One region of the Niveibacterium sp. COAC-50 genome, then DNA from elsewhere that is predicted to be linked to it. Evidence: predicted binding sites of a transcription regulator. Region 1 holds the regulator's gene; each other region holds the start of a gene.

Evidence for each region. The regulator sigma-54, encoded in region 1, starts transcription at its own class of promoters, with help from an activator protein. The targets are predictions, from matches to a motif close to TGGCACGCTTNCTGCTNA.
Region 2: the regulator sigma-54 is predicted to act here: its motif matches at 2,012-2,029, upstream of HH302_RS01295 (nitrate reductase).
Region 3: the regulator sigma-54 is predicted to act here: its motif matches at 2,366-2,383, upstream of HH302_RS11245 (circularly permuted type 2 ATP-grasp protein).
Region 4: the regulator sigma-54 is predicted to act here: its motif matches at 2,089-2,106, upstream of flgB (flagellar basal body rod protein FlgB).

The regions. Positions count from the first base shown of each region.
Region 1 covers NZ_JABCJM010000002.1:555,137-561,012, reverse strand. The annotation lists gene HH302_RS10080 (protein-disulfide reductase DsbD) at 1-217, opposite strand, end outside; gene cutA (divalent-cation tolerance protein CutA) at 229-576, opposite strand; gene HH302_RS10070 (PsiF family protein) at 689-1,153, opposite strand; gene hprK (HPr(Ser) kinase/phosphatase) at 1,225-2,169, opposite strand; gene ptsN (PTS IIA-like nitrogen regulatory protein PtsN) at 2,156-2,623, opposite strand; gene hpf (ribosome hibernation-promoting factor, HPF/YfiA family) at 2,741-3,064, opposite strand; gene HH302_RS10050 (RNA polymerase factor sigma-54) at 3,076-4,551, opposite strand; gene lptB (LPS export ABC transporter ATP-binding protein) at 4,568-5,290, opposite strand; gene recX (recombination regulator RecX) at 5,277-5,726, opposite strand; gene recA (recombinase RecA) at 5,747-5,876, opposite strand, start outside.
Region 2 covers NZ_JABCJM010000001.1:292,888-298,763, reverse strand. The annotation lists gene ybiB (DNA-binding protein YbiB) at 1-83, shown strand, start outside; gene HH302_RS01300 (methyl-accepting chemotaxis protein) at 183-1,793, opposite strand; gene HH302_RS01295 (nitrate reductase) at 2,054-4,789, shown strand; gene ybiB (DNA-binding protein YbiB) at 4,920-5,876, shown strand, end outside.
Region 3 covers NZ_JABCJM010000002.1:812,170-818,045, reverse strand. The annotation lists gene HH302_RS11250 (alpha-E domain-containing protein) at 1-891, opposite strand, end outside; gene HH302_RS11245 (circularly permuted type 2 ATP-grasp protein) at 896-2,317, opposite strand; gene HH302_RS11240 (ABC transporter permease) at 2,519-3,664, opposite strand; gene HH302_RS11235 (ABC transporter ATP-binding protein) at 3,666-4,631, opposite strand; gene HH302_RS11230 (HlyD family secretion protein) at 4,628-5,584, opposite strand; gene HH302_RS11225 (CerR family C-terminal domain-containing protein) at 5,581-5,876, opposite strand, start outside.
Region 4 covers NZ_JABCJM010000003.1:358,815-364,690, forward strand. The annotation lists gene flgE (flagellar hook protein FlgE) at 1-474, opposite strand, end outside; gene HH302_RS14815 (flagellar hook assembly protein FlgD) at 494-1,186, opposite strand; gene flgC (flagellar basal body rod protein FlgC) at 1,201-1,608, opposite strand; gene flgB (flagellar basal body rod protein FlgB) at 1,624-2,031, opposite strand; gene flgA (flagellar basal body P-ring formation chaperone FlgA) at 2,244-2,945, shown strand; gene flgM (flagellar biosynthesis anti-sigma factor FlgM) at 3,094-3,399, shown strand; gene HH302_RS14840 (flagella synthesis protein FlgN) at 3,428-3,904, shown strand; gene motD (flagellar motor protein MotD) at 3,955-4,782, opposite strand; gene HH302_RS14850 (flagellar motor protein) at 4,966-5,706, opposite strand; gene HH302_RS14855 (RNA polymerase sigma factor FliA) at 5,721-5,876, opposite strand, start outside.

The DNA.
Region 1 (5,876 bases):
TGGCGGGTGCGAGCGTCAAGGTAGCGTCCTTGGGCTCGAATGCGAACCGATGCTTGTAGAGGTAGTAACCCTTCTCGATCGCAAAATGCAGCGAAATCGTCTTCGAGTCCTTGGCTTCGGCCGTGACGCCGAACGCCTTCTCGGGTTCCAGCAATTCCGGCGCCGCAAGGGCGCTTGTTGTGAGGCAGCAAAGCAACAGCGAGATCAGGAACTTCATCGGTCGTGTTTCTAGAGCCCGTCGGGCAATTGTTCGTCAGGTTCGGTCATCGCGACCACCCATTGCAGGTAGGCCGCGGCGCCGCGATTTGCTTCAACTGCGAGAATCTCTGGCACCTCATAGGGGTGCTCGGCCAGCAACGTCGCTTCGAGCGCCGCGTAGCGGGATGCGGCGGTCTTGATCAGGGCCGGCACTTCCTCCGCCTGTTCGACGGCGCCTTGCCAGCGATAGATCGAACGAATCGGCGCAAGGATGTTGACGCAGGCGGCGAGCCGACGTTCCACAAGACGCTGCGCGATGCGTTCTGCCGTCGCCGCGTCAGGAAAGTTGCACATCACGATCAGCACAGGCTCTGTCATGGCCTTACCCCTGAGGACTCCGCCTCTGAATTCTAGCGGCAGCGGCCAGCCGCACCTTGGCTCCAAACAAAAACCCCGCCTAAGGGCGGGGTTTGGTCGCAGCGGCGAGGGTTCAACCCTTAAGGCATTCGCTCATGAACTTCTTGCGGTCGTCACCCGTCTTGCCGGTTGCCTTTTCGTTGCAGACTTTCATCTTGTCTTGCTGCGAGGTGCTGGACTTGGCGTCCGCTTTCGCATCGGCGGCGGGCGCGGCAGCGGGTTTGGCGCTGAGGCAGTCGCTCATGAACTTCTTGCGTTCATCGCCCTTCATGCCCGTCGCCTTTTCATTGCAAACCTTCATCTTGTCCTGCTGGGCGCTGGGTGCCTTGGCATCCGCTTCGGCGGCGGCGGGCTTGGCGCTCAGACAGTCGCTCATGAACTTCTTGCGCTCATCGCCCTTCATGCCGGTCGCCTTCTCGTTGCAGACCTTCATCTTTTCCTGCTGCGCAGTCGGCTTTTTCGCCTCGTCGGCGGCGTGGGCGGGGAGCAGGGCGAACTGCGCGGCCAGAGCTGCAGCCAAGATCACAAGCTTATTCATGCTAGGCCTCCGGAGGAGAGATTGGGGTAGAGCCGCCACCGATGTGGCGGAAGGAGATGCGGGCGTTCGGGCTACAGGTCTTCTTCGTCGAGATCCAGCGCAGAGCGTTGGCGATCAACGAATTCCTGCATCGAGTCTATGCCACGTAACTGAAGAATGGTATTTCGCACCGCCGCTTCCAGCAACACCGCAAGGTTGCGGCCGGCGGCAACCGGCAGGGTGACGCGGCGGGTTGGTACACCGACGATATCCTGCATATCGTCTTCCAGCGGCAGGCGTGGCATCTGCGCGCTTTCGCCGCGGATCTGGCGATGCAGATGTACCACCAGCTTGAGCTTCATCTTCCGGCGGCATGCGGTTTCGCCGAAGATCGTGCGGATGTTCAGGATGCCGAGACCACGGACTTCCAGGAAGTCCTTCAACATTGGCGGGCAGCGCCCTTCCAGCACACCGGGCGCGATGCGCGAGACTTCGACCACGTCGTCCGCGACGAGACCGTGACCGCGCGAGATCAGTTCGAGCGCAAGCTCGGATTTGCCGGCACCGGAATCGCCGGTGATCAGCACGCCGAGCCCGAGCACATCCATGAACACGCCGTGCAGCGAGGTCTTCTCGGCAAGGTTGCGCGCAAGATAGGTGCGCAGCGAATCGATCACGCGGGCCGTCTCGGCCGAGGTTGTGAACATTGCGACGCGTGCGCTTTCGAACGCACTCTGGATCAGCGGCGGCACTTCACATCCGTCCGCCACGATCATCGCTGGCGGGTGCGCCAGCAAGATGCTCTCCAGCTGATGCTGTACCTTGTCGCGTGCCTGGCGACGAATCCAGCCCAGCTCCGCCTCGCCCATCACCTGAATGCGGTTCGGGTGGATGATGTTGAGGTGGCCTACCAGCTCGGCTGGCCACACTTTCTCATTTGGAACCTGAACCTCGACATCGAGCGGGCCGGCGAGATGGCTCAGGCCGAGCCGGTCGCGGTTGTCCTCGTAGATCCGGGCGACGCTAGTTCGCCGCATTCGGGTTCCAGTTCACGAACAGGGTGTGGGCCTCGGACGCATCACTGGCCTGCGCCAGTGCATCGCGGAAGCTGCGGTCGGAGAACATCTGTGCGAGCTCCGATAGCAGTCGCAGGTGGTGCTCGGTGGCGCTTTCCGGCACCAGCAGCACGAACATCAGATTCACCGGCTTGCCGTCCGGGGCCTCGAATGGCACGGGCTGCGCAAGGCGGATGAAGGCACCGACGGCGTCGCGCAGGCCCTTGATACGGCCGTGCGGAATCGCAATGCCTTGTCCAAGGCCGGTGGAGCCGAGCTTTTCACGCGTGAAAAGTGCGTCGTAGACGGCGCTGCGCGCGAGTCCCTGATGGTTTTCGAAGAGCAGGCCAGCCTGTTCGAAGACGCGCTTCTTGCTGCTCGCCTCAAGATCGACGAGCACATTGGACGGCGGCAGCAGCGGGGCGATGAGATTCATGCTTGGGGTTCAGAAATGCACTGCGCGCCCGAAGGCGCGCAGATCCGGGGTCAGCTCATGTTCGGCGCGGGGGCTTTCCGCAAGCTTACGCGCCGGGATTCACTAGAGCGACCGTGATTACGATTCTGCAGATTGGCGCTTGTGCGCCTCGTGGCCGTGATCGTAGGACTTTTCCTTGTGCTTGAGAACCTGCCTGTCCAGTTTGTCCGTCATGGCGTCGATTGCGGCATACAAATCTTCGTCAATGCTCTCGACGAAAATGTCCTTGCCGCGTACATGTACCGTCACTTCCGCCTTTTGCTTCAGCTTTTCCACCGACAGGATCACGTTAACGCTCGTGACGTGATCGAAGTGGCGAATCACGCGATCCAGTTTCGATGTTACGTAGTCGCGGAGCGCGGCGGTAACTTCGAGATGGTGTCCGGTGATGTTCAGGTTCATGATTTATCCTCTCAGATCATCTTGCGCTGGCTGACCGGCGGGATGTTGAGCGACTCGCGGTACTTTGCGATGGTACGCCGCGCAACGACAATCCCCTGCTGGCCGAGAAGCTCGGCAATCCGCGCATCGGATAGCGGTTTTTTGCGATCCTCTGCCGCGACCAGCTGGCGAATCAGCGCACGAATCGCCGTAGCTGAACACGCGCCGCCAGAATCCGTGGCGACGTGGCTGCCGAAAAAATACTTCAGTTCAAGGATACCTCTTGGCGTGGCCATGTACTTCTGCGTGGTCACCCGAGAGATCGTCGACTCATGCAGATCAAGCTGCTCTGCGATTTCGCGCAGTGTCAGCGGACGCATTGCCACGTCCCCATAATCGAAGAACTGCCGCTGGCGGTCAACGATTGCCTGGGATACCCGCAGGATCGTGTCAAACCGTTGCTGCACGTTCTTGATCATCCAGCGTGCCTCCTGCAACTGCCCGGCCAGTGATCCGGCCGAGCCGCGGTTCTGCTGCAGGATTCCGGCGTAGAGCTGGTTGATCCGCAGCTTGGGCATCGCGTCCGGGTTCAGTGTCGCACTCCAGTGGCCGCGCACCTTGCGCACGATCACATCCGGGATCACATATCGCGTCTCGATTGCGGCAAACCGCGCACCGGGGCGCGGATCGAGGCTGCAAACGAGCTGGTGCGCCTCGCGCAGGGTTTCGTCGCTGCAACCCAGATGCCGCTTGAGTCGCACGAAATCCCGCGCGGCCAGCAGCTCCAGATGCTGCTCGACGATGATGATCGCGGCTTCACGCGCAGCGCTCTCAGGCAGCAGGCGCAATTGCAGCTTCAGGCATTCGCCTGGCGAGCGTGCGCCGATGCCCGGCGGATCGAGGTTCTGCAGGTGCGCGAGGGCGATCTGCAGCTCGTCGACGTCAACTTCAAACTCGGACGGCAACAGCTCCAGCAGTTCGTCGAGCGGCTGGGTCAGATAGCCATCGTCGTCGAGCGCTTCGATCATGAAGCGCAGCAGCGCGCGATCGCGGTCCGACAGCGGCATTAGGGCAACTTGTTCATCCAGGTGGTCGCGCAGGCTCGTCTGCGCAGCACGGAATTCCTGGAAATCCGTCTCGTCGTCATCGTCGCGATTGCCGCTGCCGCTGCCGCCGCCTTCGCCGGACCACTCGGTGGGGCCGTCGTCATAGCTGCCGGCATCGTCGAAGCTCGGCTCGCTTGGTTCGGGCGAGGTCTCGGCCGCTTCGGCCGCCGCATCGTTGGCGGTGTCGGTGCGTTCGTCGCCGCTCGGCGCGGTGGCGGATTGCCCCCAGGCTTCCGGGTCCGACTCGGCGTCTTCGCGTTCGAGCAAGGGGTTCTCGAGCAGCATGCGCTCGATTTCGCTGTTGAGCTCCAGTGTCGATAGCTGCAGCAGCTTGATCGACTGTTGCAGCTGCGGGGTCAGCGCGAGCTGCTGGGAGATGCGGAGCTGGAGCGAGGGCTTCATCGTGGGGGTTGCGCGATCAGAGTCGGAAATGCTCGCCGAGGTAAACCTCGCGAACCTTGTCGTTCTGGACGATTTCGTCGGGGCGGCCGCTGGCGAGCACCACCCCTTCGGTGATGATGTAAGCGCGGTCGCAGATGCCCAGCGTCTCGCGCACGTTGTGATCGGTGATCAGCACGCCGATGTTGCGATCCTTCAGGAAGCGGATGATCTTCTGGATATCGATCACCGCGATCGGGTCGACGCCGGCGAAGGGTTCGTCGAGCAGGATCACCTGCGGGTTGGTGGCCAGCGCGCGGGCAATTTCAACCCGCCGCCGCTCGCCGCCCGAGAGGGACATCGCGGTTGCATCGCGCAAGTGCGTGATGCCCAACTCGCCCAGCAGCTCATCGAGCCGCGCGGTGAGTTTGTCCTTCGGCAGCTTCTGCAGTTCGAGCACTGCGAGGATGTTCTCGGCCACCGTGAGCTTGCGGAATACCGAGTTTTCCTGCGGCAGGTAGGACAAGCCCAGATGCGCCCGCTTGTGGATCGGCAGGTGGGTGATTTCCTTGTCGTCGAGGGTGATCGTGCCGCCGTCGGCACGCACCAAGCCAACGATCATGTAGAAACAGGTCGTCTTGCCGGCGCCGTTGGGGCCGAGCAGGCCGACCACCTCACCGCTGCCGACTTCGAAGCCGACATCGCGCACGACAGTGCGTGCCTTGTAGCGCTTGGATAGACCGCCTACCTTAAGCAGACTCATCGAACGGCTCTTTCAACACTTTTCTTACGACCTCCGCGGAAAATCCGCGGGCGGTCAGAAAGCGCGCCTGGCGCGCCCATTCCTTTGCATCGCCCGGCGTACTGCCGAACTTGCGCGCCCACACTGCACGGGCGCGCTCCAGTTCTGTCTCGCCCAACTCACTCGCCAGCGCTTCGGAGATCGTTTCCGGATCCACGCCGCGCTGTGCGAGTTCATGCTGGATGCGTCGCTGGCCGAGCCGGCCGGCACGGCTGCGCACGTAACTTTCGGCAAAGCGGCTGTCGGACAGCAGGCCCAGTTCGCTCATCCGGTCGAGTACCGCTTCGACCGCGTCCGGCTCACCGTGCGCGGCCAGCTTGCGCGCCAACTCGGCCCGGCTGTGTTCGCGCTGCGCCAGCGTTCGGAGCGCGCGGGCCTTCAGCTCGTCGCCGCTCATCGCCAATGTGCCTCGTCGGTTCAGGCCGCGGCGGCTTCCCCAGCCGGCAGTTCAGGTAGGCCCAGTTGTACGCGGATCTTGTTCTCGATTTCGCGTGCGGTTTCCGGGTGCGAGCGCAGGAATTCGCGCGCGTTGTCCTTGCCCTGGCCG
Region 2 (5,876 bases), on a different contig from region 1:
GCGCAATGCTCGACGGCGCGCAAGCGGTGCCACAACCGATCCTCGATCAGGTCAGCGCGCTGGCCCAACTGGCACGGGCCTGAAGCAGCACGCGCTGGAGACCGCTGAACGCGCGTGGCACGCGCCCCTTGCAGGGGAAAACAGCTTGCAACGGGCCCCGCCGCTAAATCGCGGCGATTCGCTTAAACGGTGAAACGCCCGACCGACCCGGCCAGCCGGCTCATTGCGCCGCCCGCATCCTCTGCCAGCGCAGCCGCACGTGCGGCGCTGGCGGCGTTGCGCCCCGCCGCAGCAGCGATATCGCCGATCAGCGCATCGAGCCGCTGCGTCGCGGCCTGCTGCTCGGCGAGCGCTTGCTGGATCCCCGTCATGCCGCATTCCACCTCGCCGGCTGCGCGCGGGATCTCATCCACCGCGGCGCCCGCCTGTTCGGCTCGCGCCACGCTCGCCTGCACGCCCGACACGCTCTGGTCGATCGCGCCGACCGCGGTATCGATGGTGTTACGGATACGGCCCACCGTGCCTACGATCAATTCGGTCGAATGCGCAGTGCGCTCGGCCAACTTGCGCACCTCGTCGGCCACCACCGCAAAACCACGCCCCTGCTCGCCAGCGCGCGCCGCTTCGATCGCGGCGTTGAGCGCGAGAAGGTTGGTCTGATCCGCGATCGCCTTGATCTCGCCCACGACGGTGGCGATCTGCACCGCCTCGTCAGAGAGTGAGGACACCACACGAGCGGTTTCATGTACCGACTCGGCAATCGCCCGGATGTCGCCCGCCACCTCGCGCACCTGCTGCGCGCCATCGCGCGCGCATTCACCCGACACACGTGCGCGGTCCAGCGCCTGCCCTGCACTCAAGGCGACGGTGGCGATGTTGTCGCGTACCGCGGCGAAGTCGCTGCTCGCGCGTTCGGCCATGAGCTGTTGCGAGCCAGCCTCCTCTCGTACCGAAGCCCCCACCGCCTGCAACGCCTCCACCGCCGACGCGGTTTCCTGCGTCGCGAGCAGGGCATCGCGCACCACGCCCTGCTGCACCGCGAGCAGGCGATCGAAGGCCGCGATCGCATCGCCGATTTCGTCCCCCACGGCGCCGTCGATACGCCTTGAAAGATCGCCGGATGCTGCAATCGCAGCGGCCTCGCGGGCCACGCGGCGCAAGGGCGGGCCTATGCGCCGATAGACGAACAATGCGGTGGCGATCAGCACGATGGCCGCCAGCACACCTACCGCGGCGCTACGCCACACGCTGGCCTGCACGGCGGCGGCTGCCGCGACGCGCTCCTGCTCCGCGGCGGCCGCAATCAGGTCGGTGAGCTTCTCAAGGCTGCCCTCGAGCGCTTCAAAGTCCTGGGTAAACCCGGTGAGTTCCGCCGACTGCGGCGAGGGGTTGGCCAGCAGCGCCTCCGCAGCCTTCAGATAGCGATCGACCACCGGCGCCGCCGCATCCGCGGCCGCCCGCGCGTCGACGGGCAGACTCTGTCGATTCCGATCGAAGTTCTCGCGCAGTCGCTTGGCGTGCTCAGCGAAGTCCTTCTGCACCGCGGCCTTGTCGTCACCACCTCCGCTCGACGCCAGCAGCGCGCGCAGCACATCACCGCGAATCGCGTCGTGCATCATGTCGACGTCGGTCTGTCGCAATACCTGTTGCTGGGTGCGCAGGATCGCGTCGATGCCGCCGGCAACTTGTCGCACCCCCGTTTGCGCGAGCAAGGCATTGAGCAACACCGCGAGGATGCCGGCCGCTGCCAGCATCAGCAGCAGCATCTGTATCGACAGCCTACGTCTTGGCATGGCTTTCCTCCGGTCGGAACGACATCAGGACTACGGCAGCGCCAAGCAAGGCTTGAGCCCCCGCTTTCGCCCTATTGCGGTGCATCACGAAACAGCTCAAGCAGCCATGCCGAATCCGCCCCAAGGCGGCGCCCCGCCGCATCAATCTGGTGCCTGCGGCCGGCGTGCTTCGTTCAGTCTGGCTGTCGAAGTCGCCGCCCGCAAGGCGCGCACCGTCATGGCACAGGCATTGCTAACCCGTCCCCGGAGACGAGGAAAAAATGGCTGAAACAAAATCCACCTGCTGCTATTGCGGCGTCGGCTGCGGCGTGATCATCGAACACGATGAAGGCGTCATTACCGGCGTGCGTGGCGACCCCCAACATCCAGCGAATTTCGGCCGCCTGTGCACGAAGGGCTCGACCCTTCACCTGACGGCGGCGCCGAACACCCGCGTTGCGCGTGCCCTGTACCCGGAACTACGCGCCACGCGCAACGAAGCGCGCAGCCGCATCAGTTGGGATGGCGCACTGGACCATGCGGCCGAACGCTTTGCCGCAATCGTCCGCGAACACGGCCCAGACGCCGTCGCCTTCTACATTTCGGGCCAGCTGCTGACCGAGGACTACTACGTCTTCAACAAGCTGGCCAAGGGCCTGATCGGCACCAACAACGTCGATACCAACTCGCGCCTGTGCATGAGCAGCGCGGTGGCAGGCTACAAGCAGACGCTCGGCGCCGACGCGCCGCCGGCCAGCTACGAAGACATCGACCACACCGACTGCCTCTTCATCAGTGGCAGCAACACCGCATTCGCGCATCCGATCGTGTTCCGCCGCATCGAAGACGCGCGCAAGGCCAACCCGGCGATGAAGCTGATCGTGGTCGATCCACGCCGCACCGACACCGCCGAGGCGGCCGACCTGCACCTGGCGATCCTGCCCGGCACCGACATCGCGCTCTACAACGCGATGCTGCATGTGATGCTGTGGGAAGGTTGGGTGGACGAGGCCTACATCGCCGCGCACACAGAGGGCTTCGATGCGCTGCGCAAGGTGGTCCGTGCCTACACGCCGCAGATGGCGGCGGGCATCTGCGGCGTACCGGCGGCGGACATCGAGCGCGCCGCGCAATGGTTCGCCACCTCGAAAGCGACCCTGTCGATGTACTGCCAGGGCCTCAACCAGTCTTCGCACGGCACCCACAACAATGCCGCGCTGATCAACCTCCACCTCGCCTCTGGGCACTTGGGCCGGCCTGGCGCTGGCCCCTTTTCATTGACTGGCCAGCCCAACGCAATGGGCGGGCGGGAGGTGGGCGGCCTTGCCAACCTGCTCTCCGCACACCGCGATCTGGCCAACCCGCAGCACCGCGCAGAAGTCGCCGCCCTGTGGGGCGTGCCGGACGTGCCCGCCGCCCCCGGCAAGAGCGCCGTCGAACTGTTTCGCGCGCTGGAATCGGGTGAAATCAAGGCCGTCTGGATCGCCTGCACGAACCCCGCGCAGTCGATGCCGGACGCGGCGCAGATTGCCCGCGCGCTGGCCAAGGCCGAGTTCGTCGTGGTGCAGGAAGCCTATGCGACGACCGAAACCGCCGCTTACGCCGACCTGCTGCTGCCCGCCACCACCTGGGGCGAGAAGACCGGCACCGTAACCAACTCCGAGCGGCGCATCTCGCGCGTACGCCCTGCCGTCGCGGCGCCGGGCGAAGCCCGCCATGACTGGGCAATCGCTGTCGACTTCGCGCGCCGCCTCGGCCACTCACTCGGCAACCCGCTCACCGACGCCCTGTTTCCCTATGCGGACGAAGAGGCGATCTGGAACGAACATCGCGAGACCACACGCGGCCGCGACCTGGACATCACCGGCCTGTCGTACGCGACGCTTGAAACCGAGGGTCCGCAACAATGGCCCTTCCCGAGCGGCGCCCGCAGCGGCAAGACGCGGCTCTACGAAGACGGCGTGTTCCCCACCGATTCCGGCCGCGCGAAGTTTGTCGCCGCCGAACACCTGCCCGTCGCCGAACCGGTGTCGGCCAAATACCCGATCGCGCTGACCACCGGCCGGCTACGCGATCAGTGGCACGGCATGAGCCGCACCGGCACGCTGGCGCGCCTGTTCGCCCATGAGGCAGAACCGCTGCTGCATCTGAACCAGGCCGATCTGGAACGCCGCGGGCTCGCCGAGGGTGATCTGGTTCGCGTGTCCAGCCGGCGCGGCGCGGTGATCGTGAAGGTCGCCGCGAGCGATTCGGTGCGGCCGGGCCAAGCCTTCCTGCCGATGCATTGGGGCGCAAACACGATGGGCGGCCACGGCGTGAACGTGCTCACGGTGGCAGCCTTCGATCCTTACTCGAAGCAGCCGGAGCTCAAGCACGCGGCGGTGCAGGTCGAGAAATACGCCGAAGGGCGCGAGGTCGTGGCGCTGCGTCGTGTCGAGGCGGACGCCGATGCCGAGCATGGTGCGATGGCGGTGATGGCGCGCATGCGCGACGCCCTGCAGCGCGAGATGCCGGAAGCCAGCTACGCGAGCCTCACGCTCGCGGGCCGCGACGCGCCGGTGGTAGTGCTGAAAGCCCGTGTGCCGGAGACCCGAGACGCGGCGATGGCCGCACTGGATGCCGCCACCACGCTGGACGATCCGCTCGCGCTGATCTACCGCGACACGCGCCGCGACATCACCAAACGCGCGCGCATCGATGGCGATACGCTCAGTGCCGTGCGCCTGGTCGGCGAAGCGAAAGCCGCCGGCTGGCTGCAGGACATGATGGCCCAGGGCACGCCGGCCGGCGAAGCGCGCAAGTGGCTGCTCGCGCCGCTGACGCAACCGCCCGCCGGGCAGCAGCAGCGCGGCAAGGTGGTGTGCAACTGTTTCGACGTAGCCGAGCGCGACATCGTTGCGGCCTTCAAGGCCGGCGAATCGCTCGAAGCCTTGCAGACGCGCACACGCTGCGGCACCAACTGCGGCTCGTGCGTACCCGAACTCAAGCGGCTGGCCTCGATGGGGCAGCCCGAATGAAATGCCGCGGCGTCGCACGGTTACCCCGGACGACGCCGTTCCCCGGTGCGGCTGCCGGCGATCCCGGCAGTCCGCATCGACAACAACAAGAACGCTCGCCAAGCACTCTCTACCCCTGGAGGTTCGCGTGATGGATGTTGCCAACGCGCTCACGAAAATCGGGCGCGGTCCAACGCTGTGCGAAGACCTCGCACGCGACGAAGCCTACGCCCTGTTCAAACGCATGCTGTCCGGCACCGTGTCGCCGGTGCGGCTCGGCGCCCTGTTGATGGCGCTGCGCTGGAAGGGCGAAACGATCGACGAACTGCTCGGTTTCGCCGAAGCACTCGGCGAACACACGATTTCGATGCAGGCGCCGCATGGCTCGCGCCGCGTCGCGATCATCCCGACCTACGCCAGCCGCCACAGCCAGCCCAACCTGATGCCCGCGCTCGCCTTGCGACTCGCGCAAACCGGCGTGCCGGTGCTGGTTCATGGCTCGCTCGGCGAGGGGCGCCTGCCGCCCAGCTTCGATGTGCTGCGCAGGCTCGGGCGGCCGCATGCCACCACGCTCGCCGAAGCGGCCGAATCGCTTGCGCTGCACAACCTCGCGGTCGTGCCGACCCGCCTGCTCGCGCCGGAACTCGACGCGCTGCTGTTGCTGCGGGACGAGCTGGGCGCCCGCCACGTCGGCCACCTGGTCGCCAAGCTGATCGATCCGATGCCGGACCACAGCCTGCGCCTGATCTGCGCCAGCCAGCCTGAAGCGATCTCGTCGCTGCACGACCTGCTGCTCGATATGGGCGCCGAGGCGATGCTGATGCACGCGCCGGACGGAGAGTCCTGCGCCAGCGCCGAGCGCCGCCCCCGCATCGCCTGGCTGCGGCACGGTGAAGCCAACGTGCTTTACGACGAGGAGCCGACAGGCTGGGCACCGCTGCCGCTGCGCTGCGACCCGAACGATCCGGACGCAGTTGCGCAGTTGATCCGGGAGATCATGGAAGGCCGGCGCGCAACGCCGACGCCGCTCTCGAACCAGCTGGCGGCCTGCCTGTATGCCACCGGCCATGCACGCGACCTGATGCACGCGCGCGCCATGGTCGCCGTA
Region 3 (5,876 bases), 260 kb from region 1:
GCGTTCCAGCGCGCTGTCGAGGTAGGGATGCAAACCGTCGCGCATCAGTTCCTCGATGCGGCCGAAACGCAGGCTCGCCTCGAACTCGCCGGCGCGGCGCTGGGTCTCGGCCGAACGGCCGTTCGCCACCGCCTGCAGCAGGCCGTACACCTCGCGCATGCAGTAGGCGAGCGAGCGCGGCATGTCCGGGCGCAGCAGCAGCAGCTCGGCAACGCGGCTCGGCGTGATCTGATCGCGATACACGCGGCGGTAGATTTCGAAGGCCGACACCGAGTGCAGCAGCGCGCTCCACTGGTAGTAGTCGACCGCGGCATCGTTCGGTGTGTGGGCGCCACGCAGCAGGTGGTACTTCACATCGAGGATGCGCAGCGTGTTGTCCGCACGCTCGATGAAGGTGCCCAGCCGGGTGAAGTGGAAGGCCTCGTCGCGCAGCATGGTGCCGACGGTGACGCCGCGCGACAGGTGTGAGCGGTACTTGACCCAGTCGAAGAACTCGGTCGGGCCGGTTTCGGCGAGGCGCGAAGGCGCGAAGTCATTCACCTTCAGCCAGGTCGCGTTGATGGCCTCCCACAGCTCGGAAGTCAGCGTGCCACGCACGGTGTGCGCGTTCTCGCGCGCCGCGCGCAGGCAGGAGACGATGCTCGACGGGTTGTCGCGGTCGAACATCAGGAAGTGCATCACCGTGTCGGTGTCGATCACGTCATGTTGTGCGCGGTAGGCGCCCAGCATGCCCATGATGTCGAGCGTGGCGGTCCACTGCCGTTCGATCTCGCCGGCGCTCTGCGGCAACAGCGACATGCGGTGGTGCACATCGAGGATGCGCGCGAGGTTTTCGGCGCGCTCCATGTAGCGCGCCATCCAGTAAACGTGGTCTGCGGTACGGGACAACATGTTTTCAGGCCTCCAGTACCCAGGTGTCCTTGGTGCCCCCGCCCTGCGAGGAATTCACCACCAGCGAGCCTTCCTTCAGCGCGACGCGCGTGAGGCCGCCGGGTACGAAACGGATCTCGCTGCCCGAAAGGACAAAGGGCCGCAGGTCGATATGGCGCGGCGCGATGCCGGATTCGACGAAGGTCGGGCAGGTGGACAGCGCGAGCGTTGGCTGGGCGATGTACTTCTCCGGCGCGGCGATGATGCGCTGGCGGAAGGCTTCAATCTCCGCCTTGGTCGATGCCGGCCCGACCAGCATGCCGTAGCCGCCGGCACCGTGCACTTCCTTCACCACCAGTTCGGCCAGGTGATCGAGCGTGTAGGCCAGATCGTCGGGCTTTCTCAGCATGTAGGTCGGGACGTTGTTGAGCAGCGGCTTCTCGCCAAGGTAGAAGCGCACCATGTCCGGCACATACGGGTAGATCGACTTGTCGTCCGCCACGCCCGTGCCGATCGCGTTGGCGAGCGTGACCTTGCCGGCGCGATAGGCGGCAAACAGGCCCGGCACGCCGAGCATCGAATCCTTGCGGAAGGCCTGCGGATCGAGGAAGTCGTCGTCGATGCGGCGGTAGATCACGTCCACCTTGCGGCGGCCGCGGGTGGTGCTCATGAACACGCCTTCGTGCGTGACGAAGAGATCGCGCCCTTCGACCAGCTCGATGCCCATCTGCTGCGCGAGGAAGGCGTGCTCGAAGTAGGCGCTGTTGTAGCTGCCGGGCGTGAGCAGCACCACCGTGGGGTCCGACACGCCGTTCGGCGCTACGGTGCGCAGCGTATCGAGCAGCAGGTCCGGGTAGTGCTCCACCGGCGCGATGCGGTGGGTGGCAAAGAGGTCGGGGAAGAGCCGCATCATCATGCGGCGGTCTTCGATCATGTACGAGACGCCGGACGGCACGCGCAGGTTGTCTTCCAACACGTAGAACTCGCCGGCGCCGGCACGCACGATGTCGACGCCGGAGATGTGCGAATAAATGCCGCCAGCGACGTCCACGCCCTTCATCTCGGGCCGGTACTGCGCGTTCTGCAGCACCTGCTCGTAGGGAATCACGCCGGCCTTGAGGATCTCCTGGTCATGGTAGATGTCATGCAGGAAGGCGTTGAGCGTGCGGATCCGCTGCGACAGGCCGGCGGAAAGCTGCTGCCATTCGGCAGCCGGAATGATGCGGGGAATCAGGTCGAACGGAATCAACCGCTCTGTCCCCGCCGCCTCGCCATACACGGCGAAGGTAATGCCGACGCGCCGGAACAGCGCATCGGCCTGCACCCGCTTGCGCTCGATGCGTGAAGACGCGGTCGCCTCCAGCCAGCGCTCAAAGGCTTCGTAATGCGGCCGTGTCTCGCCAGCCGCGCCGTTCATCTCATCGAAGAACGCCCCGTTTGCTCCCATGCTCGCCTCCGCGTACGGCTCGCTGCGTTGCGAGCCGGCAGCAGGGGCTTTGCGAGAACTGTGCCAACCGGAAAACATGGGTTTTCCGGGTCATCCAGGGCCGCTCATGCACGCTTACGGCGCGCGAAAACGATGGGGCGACGCGGCGGCGCACCAATCCGGCGCATCGCCCGGACGCGCCCCGTCGTGGTGCGTGCCCGCTCAGTCCAGCGTCTTGCGGAAGCGTTTGAGCCCGATGGCCAGCACGACGGTGATGAACAACAGCAGCGGCCACAGGTGTGGCCAGATCTCGACGACACCGTTGCCCTTGAGCATCACCCCACGCGCCAACCGCAGGAAATGGGTCAGTGGCAGCGCCTCGCCGATGAATTGCGCCCAGCCCGGCATGCCACGGAACGGGAACATGAAGCCGGACAGCAGGATCGACGGCAGGAAGAAGAAGAAGGTCATCTGCATCGCCTGCATCTGGTTGCGCGCCACGCTCGAGATCGTGATGCCGACGACCAGGTTGGCGGCGATGAAGACCAGCACGCCGAGCAGCAGTACCGGCTTGGTGCCGATGAACGGCACGTTGAACAGCAATCGCGCGGCAATCAGGATCAGCACCACCTGCACGAAGCCGATCAGGATGAAGGGCAGGATCTTGCCGACCATCACCTCTACCGGCCGTACCGGCGTGGCGAGCAGGTTCTCCATCGTGCCGCGTTCGACTTCACGCGTCAGCGCGAGCCCGGTCATCATGATCATCGTCATCGTCAGGATCACGCCCATCAGGCCGGGGACGACGTTCCACGCGGTGAGCCCATCCGGGTTGTAGCGGCGCTGCACCACCACGTCGAACGGCGGTGGCGCGGCGGCGTGCGAAGCCAGCGGGCCACCCAGGTCTCGCGCGAGCGCGCCGGGCGCCAGCTGGTTGAGCGCGGCGATGGCGTTGCCGGTGGCCGTTGGGTCGGTCGCATCCGCGTCGAGCAGCACCTGAGCGCGTTCGCCGCGGATCAGCTTGCGCGAGAAATCTGGCGGGATCACCAGCGCGAACTGTGCGCTGCCCTCGGCGAGCATGCGGTCAGCGTCGGCCTGCGTGGCCGAGGTGCTGAGGATGTCGAAGTAGTCCGACACCGTCAGCGCGGCGGTCAGGCTGCGCGCAAATGCGCTCTGCTCCTCGGCCACGACCACGATCGGCAGATGCTTGGGGTCGCCGTTGATTGCGTAGCCGAACAGCGTCAGCTGGATGATCGGTATGCCGACCATCATCGCGAAGGTCAGCCGGTCACGGCGCAGCTGGATGAATTCCTTGCGCATCACGGTGATCAGGCGCGCAAACGACAAGCCGCGCAGCAGGGCGAACATGTCAGTGCGCCTCCTGGAAGTTGTCGCGCGTCTGCCCCATCAGATGGATGAACACATCCTCCAGCTGCGGCGCCGCCGCCGACCATTCGAACGCCGGCTCGTCGCGCCACGGCGCGATCGCGGCGACCAGCGCCGCCGCATCACTGCCGCTGACATGCAGCGTGTTGCCAAAGCGGGTCAGCATGTCGACACCGGGTGCGCCGCGCAGCTGTGCCGCCAGCGGCGACACATCGTTGCCACGCACATGCCAGGTCGCAAACCCGCTGCGTTCCACAAGCTGAGCCGGCGTGCCCAGCGCCAGTAGCTGACCGTAGGCGATGTAGCCGAGACGGTGGCAGCGCTCGGCCTCATCCATGTAGTGGGTGGACACCAGCACAGTGATGCCTTCGGCGGCGAGTGCGTGGATCTCTTCCCAGAAGTCGCGTCGCGCCTTGGGGTCGACGCCGGCGGTGGGCTCGTCGAGCAGCAGCAGTTTAGGTTCGTGCAGCATGCACGCCGCCAGCGCCATGCGCTGCTTCCAACCGCCGGAAAGCCCGCCGGCAAGCTGGTTCGCACGGCCACCGAGGCCGAGGCGCTCAATCGCGGTATCCACCCGCTGGCGGCGGCGGTCCATCTGGTACACGCCGGCCACGAAGTCGAGGTTCTCGCGGATCGTCAGGTCTTCGTAGAGCCCGAAGCGCTGCGTCATGTAGCCGACTTCGCGCTTGATCGCCGCCGCCTCGCGCAGGATGTCGTAACCCAGCGTGTGGCCGCTGCCGGCGTCGGGTGTCAGCAGGCCGCACATCATGCGGATCGAGGTCGTCTTGCCGCTGCCGTTGGGGCCGAGAAAGCCGAACACCTCACCCCGGCGCACCCGCATCGACAGTTGGTCGACCACCGTCTTGTCGCCGAAGCGCTTGGTGAGGCCAACCACATCCACCGCACGCTGTTCGGGCGGAATGTCGAGCGGCGCGATCAGATCGTTCATTGGCCCGCCTCGGGCAACACGTCGACCGGCAGCCCCGGCGCCAGGGCGACTGCGCGTTCGGGTTGCGCCTCGGCCTTGAAGACCAACTTGGCGCGGTTGTCCTTCGAGTAGATCACCGGCGGTGTGTATTCCGCGCTGCTGGCGACCCAGGTGACGCGCGCGGTGAAGCCCTCGCCACAACCGTCGCAGCGAACGCGGATGCGCTGGCCCGGCCGCATCGCCGCGAGCCTGGCTTCCGGAATGTAGAAACGCAGCTTGGTGCTGCCCGCCGGCAACAGGCTGACAACTGGGCTACCCGCCGGCACCCATTCACCGATGCGGTAGTAGGTGTCCTCAACATGTGCGGCAACCGGTGCTACGAGCTGCTTCTGCGCCAAGCGTGTCTGTGCCTGCGCGCGCTGGGCTTCGGCCACTTTCACCGCCGCCGTTGCCGCGGCGCGCTGTGCCTCGCGCCCGGCAAGTTCGGCCGCGCGCAAGTCGGCCGCGGCCTGGTCGAGCTGCGCGCGCGCACTGCGCACCCGCTCGCGCAGGCTGTCGAGGCTCATCGGGCTGACGAAGCCCTGGGCAGAGAGCGATTGCTGGCGCGCAAGGTCGCTCTCGGCCAGCGATAGCGCAGAACGCGCGGCGGCCTCGCGAGCGCGGAAGGAATCGAGCTCGGCCGGCCGCTTGCCGCTCGCCAGATCCTGCGCCTGCGCGTCGCTTTGCGCGCGGCGGGCTTCGGCCTCGTCGAGGGCCGGGCGCTCGAGCTCGGTATCCAGCGCAAACAGCGGCGCACCGGCGGCCACTTCGCCACCACGCTGCACCGACAGGCTGACCAGGCGACCGGCCTGCTGCGCGGCAACGCGCGTCGGTTCGATCTCGACATAGCCGAGCAATGGCCTCTCGCCGCTTGGCCCACAGGCGCAGAGCAAGGCAGACGAAACCAGGACAAGCAGGGCGGCGCGGGCGCTCATTCGGCGGACTCCAGTTCGGCGCGCAGCGCGTTGAGCCCGCCCCAGCTGAAGGCGGTGACATGCTGCGCAACCCGTTCGACGAGGTCATCGCCGCTCAGCGCGACCGGCATGACCTGCAGGATCAGGGGACGCGCGCTGATGTAGACCATGCATTGGCTCAGCACGCTGAGCATCGCGCGCGACAGCTGTTCGTCGCTCGCACGCGGCCCAAGCACCGCCGCGATGATTGGCCGCAGCATCTGCGCCTGCGGGCGGGTGAAGCGCTCGATCATCATCGTCAGCGCCTCGGTCG
Region 4 (5,876 bases), on a different contig from region 1:
GACCGATTCGGTCTGCTTCGGCTGCAGGTCGGCGGTATTCAGGTAGATGTCGCTCGGTGTCGCCGGCAGGATCACACCCAGCGCGTTCGCCGGATAACCCTGCAGCCGGTAGCCGGCCGAGTTCACAACATAGCCATCCTTGTCGATCTCGAACTGCCCGTTACGGGTGTAGGAAATCGCACCGCCAGGCTGCTGTACCCGGAAGAACCCGTTGCCGTTGATCGCCAGATCAAGTGGGTTGCCGGTCGGTGTGATGTTGCCCTGGTTGAAGAGCTGCGCCACCGCGCCGACGTTCACACCGATACCGACCTGTACACCGGCGGCTGCGCCATTGAGCGCTGCGGCATAGACATCGTTGAACTTGGTCTGCGCGCTCTTGAAGCCGATCGTGCTGGTGTTGGCAACGTTGTTGCTGATGACGTCGATCGCCTTGGATGCGCCGTTAAGCCCGCTGAGGCCTTGCTGGAATGCCATGGTCCTTCTCCTTGCCCGCTCAGGACAGAATCCGCTTGATATCCGACATCGAGAACATGCCGAGCCGGCCTACTTCAATATCCACACCCTTCGCGCCACGCACGATGCTGCTCACCGTGCCCAGCTGCAGAGCCGTGGCCTCGACAGCCTTGTCGCCCTGCACGGCGCTGACCTTGATCGTGTAGTTGCCGGCGGCCGCATCGGCCCCTGCGCTGGTCTTGCCGTCCCAGGTGAAGACATGCGATCCCGCATCGAGATCGCCGAGGTCCAGATTGGCGACCTCTGAGCCGCTCGAATCCACGATCGAAACCTTCACTTTGTCCGCCGCCGAGGCAAGCTCAACGCCACCAAGTGCCTGACCGTTGTAGAGCTGAAGGCCCTTTCCATCGACCAGCACGCCACGGCCGACCATTGCTGCCGCCTGCATCGTCTCGTTGGTCTGGAAGGTGCCCAGCATCGACTCGAGTGTGCTGTTCACCTTCTTCAAACCATCCACCGTGCTGATCTGCGCAAGCTGAGAAGTCATCTGCGAGTTGTCCAACGGATTCATCGGATCCTGATTCTTCAGCTGGGTCGTCAGCATGGTCAGGAATCGATCCTCTGAGACTGCATCGGTGCTCGTGCTGCTCTTCTTCGTCGTGCCGTTGAGGCTGTTGAGCAGATCCGAACTGACGACGCCTGCGCCACTCGTGGTGTTATTCGAGATAAACATCTGTCAGCTCCTGCTTAGCCCTGACCGATTTGCAGCGTCCGCTGCATCAAGGTCTTGGCGGTATTCATCACTTCGGTGTTGGTCTGGTACGAGCGCGAGGCCGACAGCATGTTGACCATCTCTTCAACCACGTCGACATTCGGCAACTGCACATAACCTTCCGGGCTCGCAGCCGGGTTCTTCGGGTCGTACACCATGCGGGACGGCGCAGCCGACTCCACCATCTGCTTTACGTGCACACCCATTGCGCCGTTGCCGCCCATCGGCGTCGCCTCAAAGACCACTTGTTTGGCGCGATAGGGCTGGCCGTCGGACTTCACGACGCTCTCAGCGTTGGCGAGGTTGCTCGCCACCGCGTTGAGGCGTACCGACTGGGCGCTGAGGGCGGATCCTGCGACGTTGAAGACGTTGAGCATGCTCATGATGGCCGCCCGCGCTTACTGGTTCTGGATCGCTTGCTGCATCGAACGCAGCAGGCCGTTGATGAAGGTCAGGCTCGCTTCGTACTGCACGGCGTTCTCTGCAAACGCGGAGCGTTCGACATCCATATCCACCGTGTTGCCATCGACCGCCGACTGCTCTTCCTGGCGATACTTGACGAACGGCGCGAGCGGCGCCTTGGCGCCACCCTCGATATGCCGCTGCGCGGTTGTCGTCAGCGCGAGCGGTTTGACCTTGCCATCCAGTGCGCCCATGAGCGCCTCCTTGAAATCAATGTCCCGCGCCTTGTAGTGCGGGGTATCGGCGTTTGCGATGTTGGCCGCGAGCAACTCCTGGCGATACGCCCGCGTGTTCAGCGCGGCTTGCTGGAACCCAAGGTGGCGGTCTAGAGCGGTCATGGTCATCGCAAATCTCCTGGTGGCCCGGTCTGCGGGAAGCGGTCCGAATCACCCGCCTATCCCTTTGCAGCTTCCGTGCCAGCATTCTCAGCGCAGCCGCCTCGCGGCCTTGCGCCGAAAAGACCCCGATTCAGGCGGCAATTCATGCGCATGCTGCCGCCGCTGCCGGCAAGCCTTGCCGCCATCACGGCAAACGCGACCCGTGTGACAATCGCGCCATGCTCGCGAAGCCAGTCCGAACCATCCTGCTCACCGCCTTGCTGCTGCTGGCTTCACCAGCCCATCCGGAAACACCGGCGAGCGCTGCGCAGGCTGCCCTGCGCGAGGCGGTAACCCAGTTTCTGATGCGCGAGGCATCGCGCAACAGCGGCGCCGTGACAGTCGAGATCGCCGACGCTGCGATCCCCCGCAACGCGAAACCCTGCGATTCGCCGCAAGCCTTTTTGCCGAGCGGCCAGCGCGCCTGGGGACACACCACCGTGGGCGTGCGCTGTCCACAGCCGGCCTGGACGCTGTTCATTCCCGCGCGGGTGCGGGTTGAGGACGACTACCTGGTTGCGGCCCACCCGCTTGCTGCCGGCAGCGTACTCGGCGCCCAGGACTGGGAAGTTCGTCGCGGCGACGTCGCGGCTTTGCCGCCAGGCACCCTCACCCGCCCGGACCAAGCGGTCGGGCGGACGTTACGGCAGGCGGTGCCCGGCGGCACTGCGCTACGCAGCAACCAGCTTCTGGTGGTGCAAGCAGTGGAACGCGGCCAGCGGGTTCAGGTCATATCTCACGGGCCGGGCTTCCAGGTGGGCAACGAAGGCATTGCCCTGACTGCCGCCGCGGACGGGCAGCCGGTCCAGGTCCGGCTCGACTCTGGCCGCGTCCTGCAAGGCATCGCTCGCTCGGGCGGCCGGGTCGATGTCGGCCAGTAACTCGCGACCTGTCAGCGCAATGATGAAAAATGGTTAAAGTTCCGTGAGATAGCGCCGTTAAACCTGACAACAAGCCGAAGAAGACCCTGCAAACGGAGCATGCTCCTGCCCGCTAGGTCTTCGAACAGGCGAAAACAGGAGCGACATCATGAAGATCGAAGGTTCGTACAAGTCCGTCGGCAATGCCGGCGACGTGAAGGCGCGAGGCACTCGCGAGAGCGCGGCAAAACCCAGCGCCGACGCGGGTTCCAAGGTCGACGTATCACCCTTGGCATCGCGTTTGCAGCAACTGGAAGGTACGCTCGCCGGCGTGCCTGAAGTCGATGCCGCGAAGGTGGGCGAGCTCAAGCAAGCAATCTCCGACGGCCGTTTCCGTGTCAATCCGGAAAAGGTTGCCGATGGCTTGATCGAAAGCGTCCGTCAGATGCTGCAGTCCCAGCCGCGCCAAGCTTGACGGCGCGCATTACAAGTCTGCATAGCGCTTGAACCCGACCGCCCTGCTCCAAGCCCAGTTTTCCGCTCTGCTGGCCGAAGTTTCCGGCCAGCTGGAGCGGTTTGTGCGCCTGCTGGAAGACGAGCACGAGTTGCTTGTCACCGGCCAGGTCGAAGCCCTGCTGGGCTTGGCGGAAGACAAAACCGCTGCCGTACGTCAGTTGCAACAAACGGAAAACGCAAGGGCCCTGCTGCTCAGTCGGTCCGGCATTGACGCGCGGGCCAGCCAAATGGCCGAATTCACCGCGCAGCTTCCCGAACAAACCCAGCGGGCATGGCGGCACTATCTCGACCTCGCCGCACGAGCGCAGCAACTCAATTTGCGCAATGGCGAGTTTATCCGTGACCAGCTGCGCGCCAACCAGCAAGCGATGAGCGTGCTGCTCGCGAGCACCGGGCCGAGCCTCTACGACGCAGGCGGCATCACCTCAACGCGCCCAGGCGGTCGGCTCTTCGGCCAAGCCTGAGCCGGCCGGCCAGCCCGCTGACCGGCCCCTCGGCGTTCTGAACGATCAAGTCATTCCGGCAATGTAGCGCCAAGCGCCGCGCCACCCGGATTGGGTGTCACCGGCCCCACCGCCGGTGCTTCGGCGCTGGGCGGCAACATTGATTCCACATGAATGCTGACTCGGCGGTTGCGCTGGCGTCCGTCGGCTGTGCTGTTATCCGCGATCGGTCGCTGGTCTGCGTAGCCCGCCACCGTAAGCCGACGCGCATCGACACCAGTATCAATGAACAAGCGCACCACCGAGCTCGCGCGCACCGACGACAGTTCCCAGTTCGACGCAAACGCTGCGGTCGCGATCGGAATATTGTCGGAATGCCCCTCAACGCGGATCGGGAAGTCGCCCTGTGCCAAGACCTCACCCACGGCACGCAGCGCACGCACCGCGTCGCTCCCAAGGTAGGCCTCACCCGGATTGAACAGCGCACTGGCATTGATCTCGATCGAGATGCCATGCGCGCCCTCATTCACGGACACCTGGCCGCCGCGCACCAGCGGTTCCAACACGCGCCGGACCTGTTCCGCCATGCTGTGCATCTGCTGACGCGCTTGCACCCGCGCCTCGCTCTCGGCGGGCGACTTTTGCACCTTCGCCTGCTGCGGCACCGCACCCGCGATCGACGCACGCGGCACGATCTGCATGCCGTCGGCGTTCGTCGTCACATTACGGAAGGCGCTCACAAGCGAGTTCGAGAGCACCCGGTACTTGCCCTCGTTGATCGAGCTCAACGCGTACATCACCACGAAGAACGCAAAAAGCAGCGTAATGAAATCTGCGTACGAGACGAGCCACCGCTCGTGATTCTCGTGCTCTTCCTCGTGCTTGCGACGACCCATGATGCGTTCCGGTAAATGCGCTTAAGACATAGGAAAGAACGGCGAACGCGACCACAACTTGAGGCGGACGGTTCAGAAATATCTGGCTGCTGAAGCCGGCCCTGAGCCCGCGACGAATCGCAGGACAGAGCCGAGAATGATGAATGTGAATTTGACGCGGCAGCCTAGAACAAGCGCCGCAACACGTCAGGTGACGTAGCCCTGCAAGCGGCTTTCGATAATGCGCGGATTATCGCCATGGGCGATGCCAACCAGGCCATCGACCAACATTTCGCGCACTGCGACGAGTTGCGCGATATGGGCCTGCAACTTTTTCGCGATCGGCAGAAAGATCAGGTTCGCCGAGCCGACACCATAGATCGTCGCCACGAAGGCCACCGCAATACCCGCGCCGAGCTTTGAAGGGTCAGAGAGGTTCTCCATCACATGGATGAGACCCATCACCGCACCGAGGATACCGATGGTCGGCGCATAACCACCTGCAGCCTCCCACACCTTGGCACTGGTTTTCATCTGCTGCTCCCAGGCGCCGATTTCGACTTCGAGCACCTCGCGAAGCCGTTCTGGTTCGACACCATCGACAAGCAGCTGTAAGCCCTTGGCGGCAAAGCTGTCTTTCAGCCCCATCGCCTGCCCTTCCAGCGCAAGCAGGCCTTCCTTGCGTGCGATCCCACTCCAGGAAACGATTTGCTCGATGACGCGGCGAAACGGCGGCACCGGTGGCACGAAGATCCAAGCGCCCATCCGAAGCCCCTGGCGAAACACCGTGAATGGGCTTTGCAGCATCACCGCGCCGAGCGTTCCGCCGATCACGATCAGGAAAGCCGTGGGCTGGACCAGTGAGCCGATGTGGCCGCCTTCGAGCACCTGCCCGCCGACGATGGCCGTCAAGCCGACAAACAGGCCGAGGATGCTGATCTTATCCACGGCGCGTGCTCCGCTCAGATCGACGCGCGGCGTCCGCGCGCACTGGCTGCATGACTACGCACCTGGCCCGAGATGCGCGAGCGCAGGCGTGCGATCGCCTGGCTGTGCAACTGACAGACGCGCGATTCGGAAACGCCGAGCACTTCGCCAATCTCGCGCAGGTTCAGGTC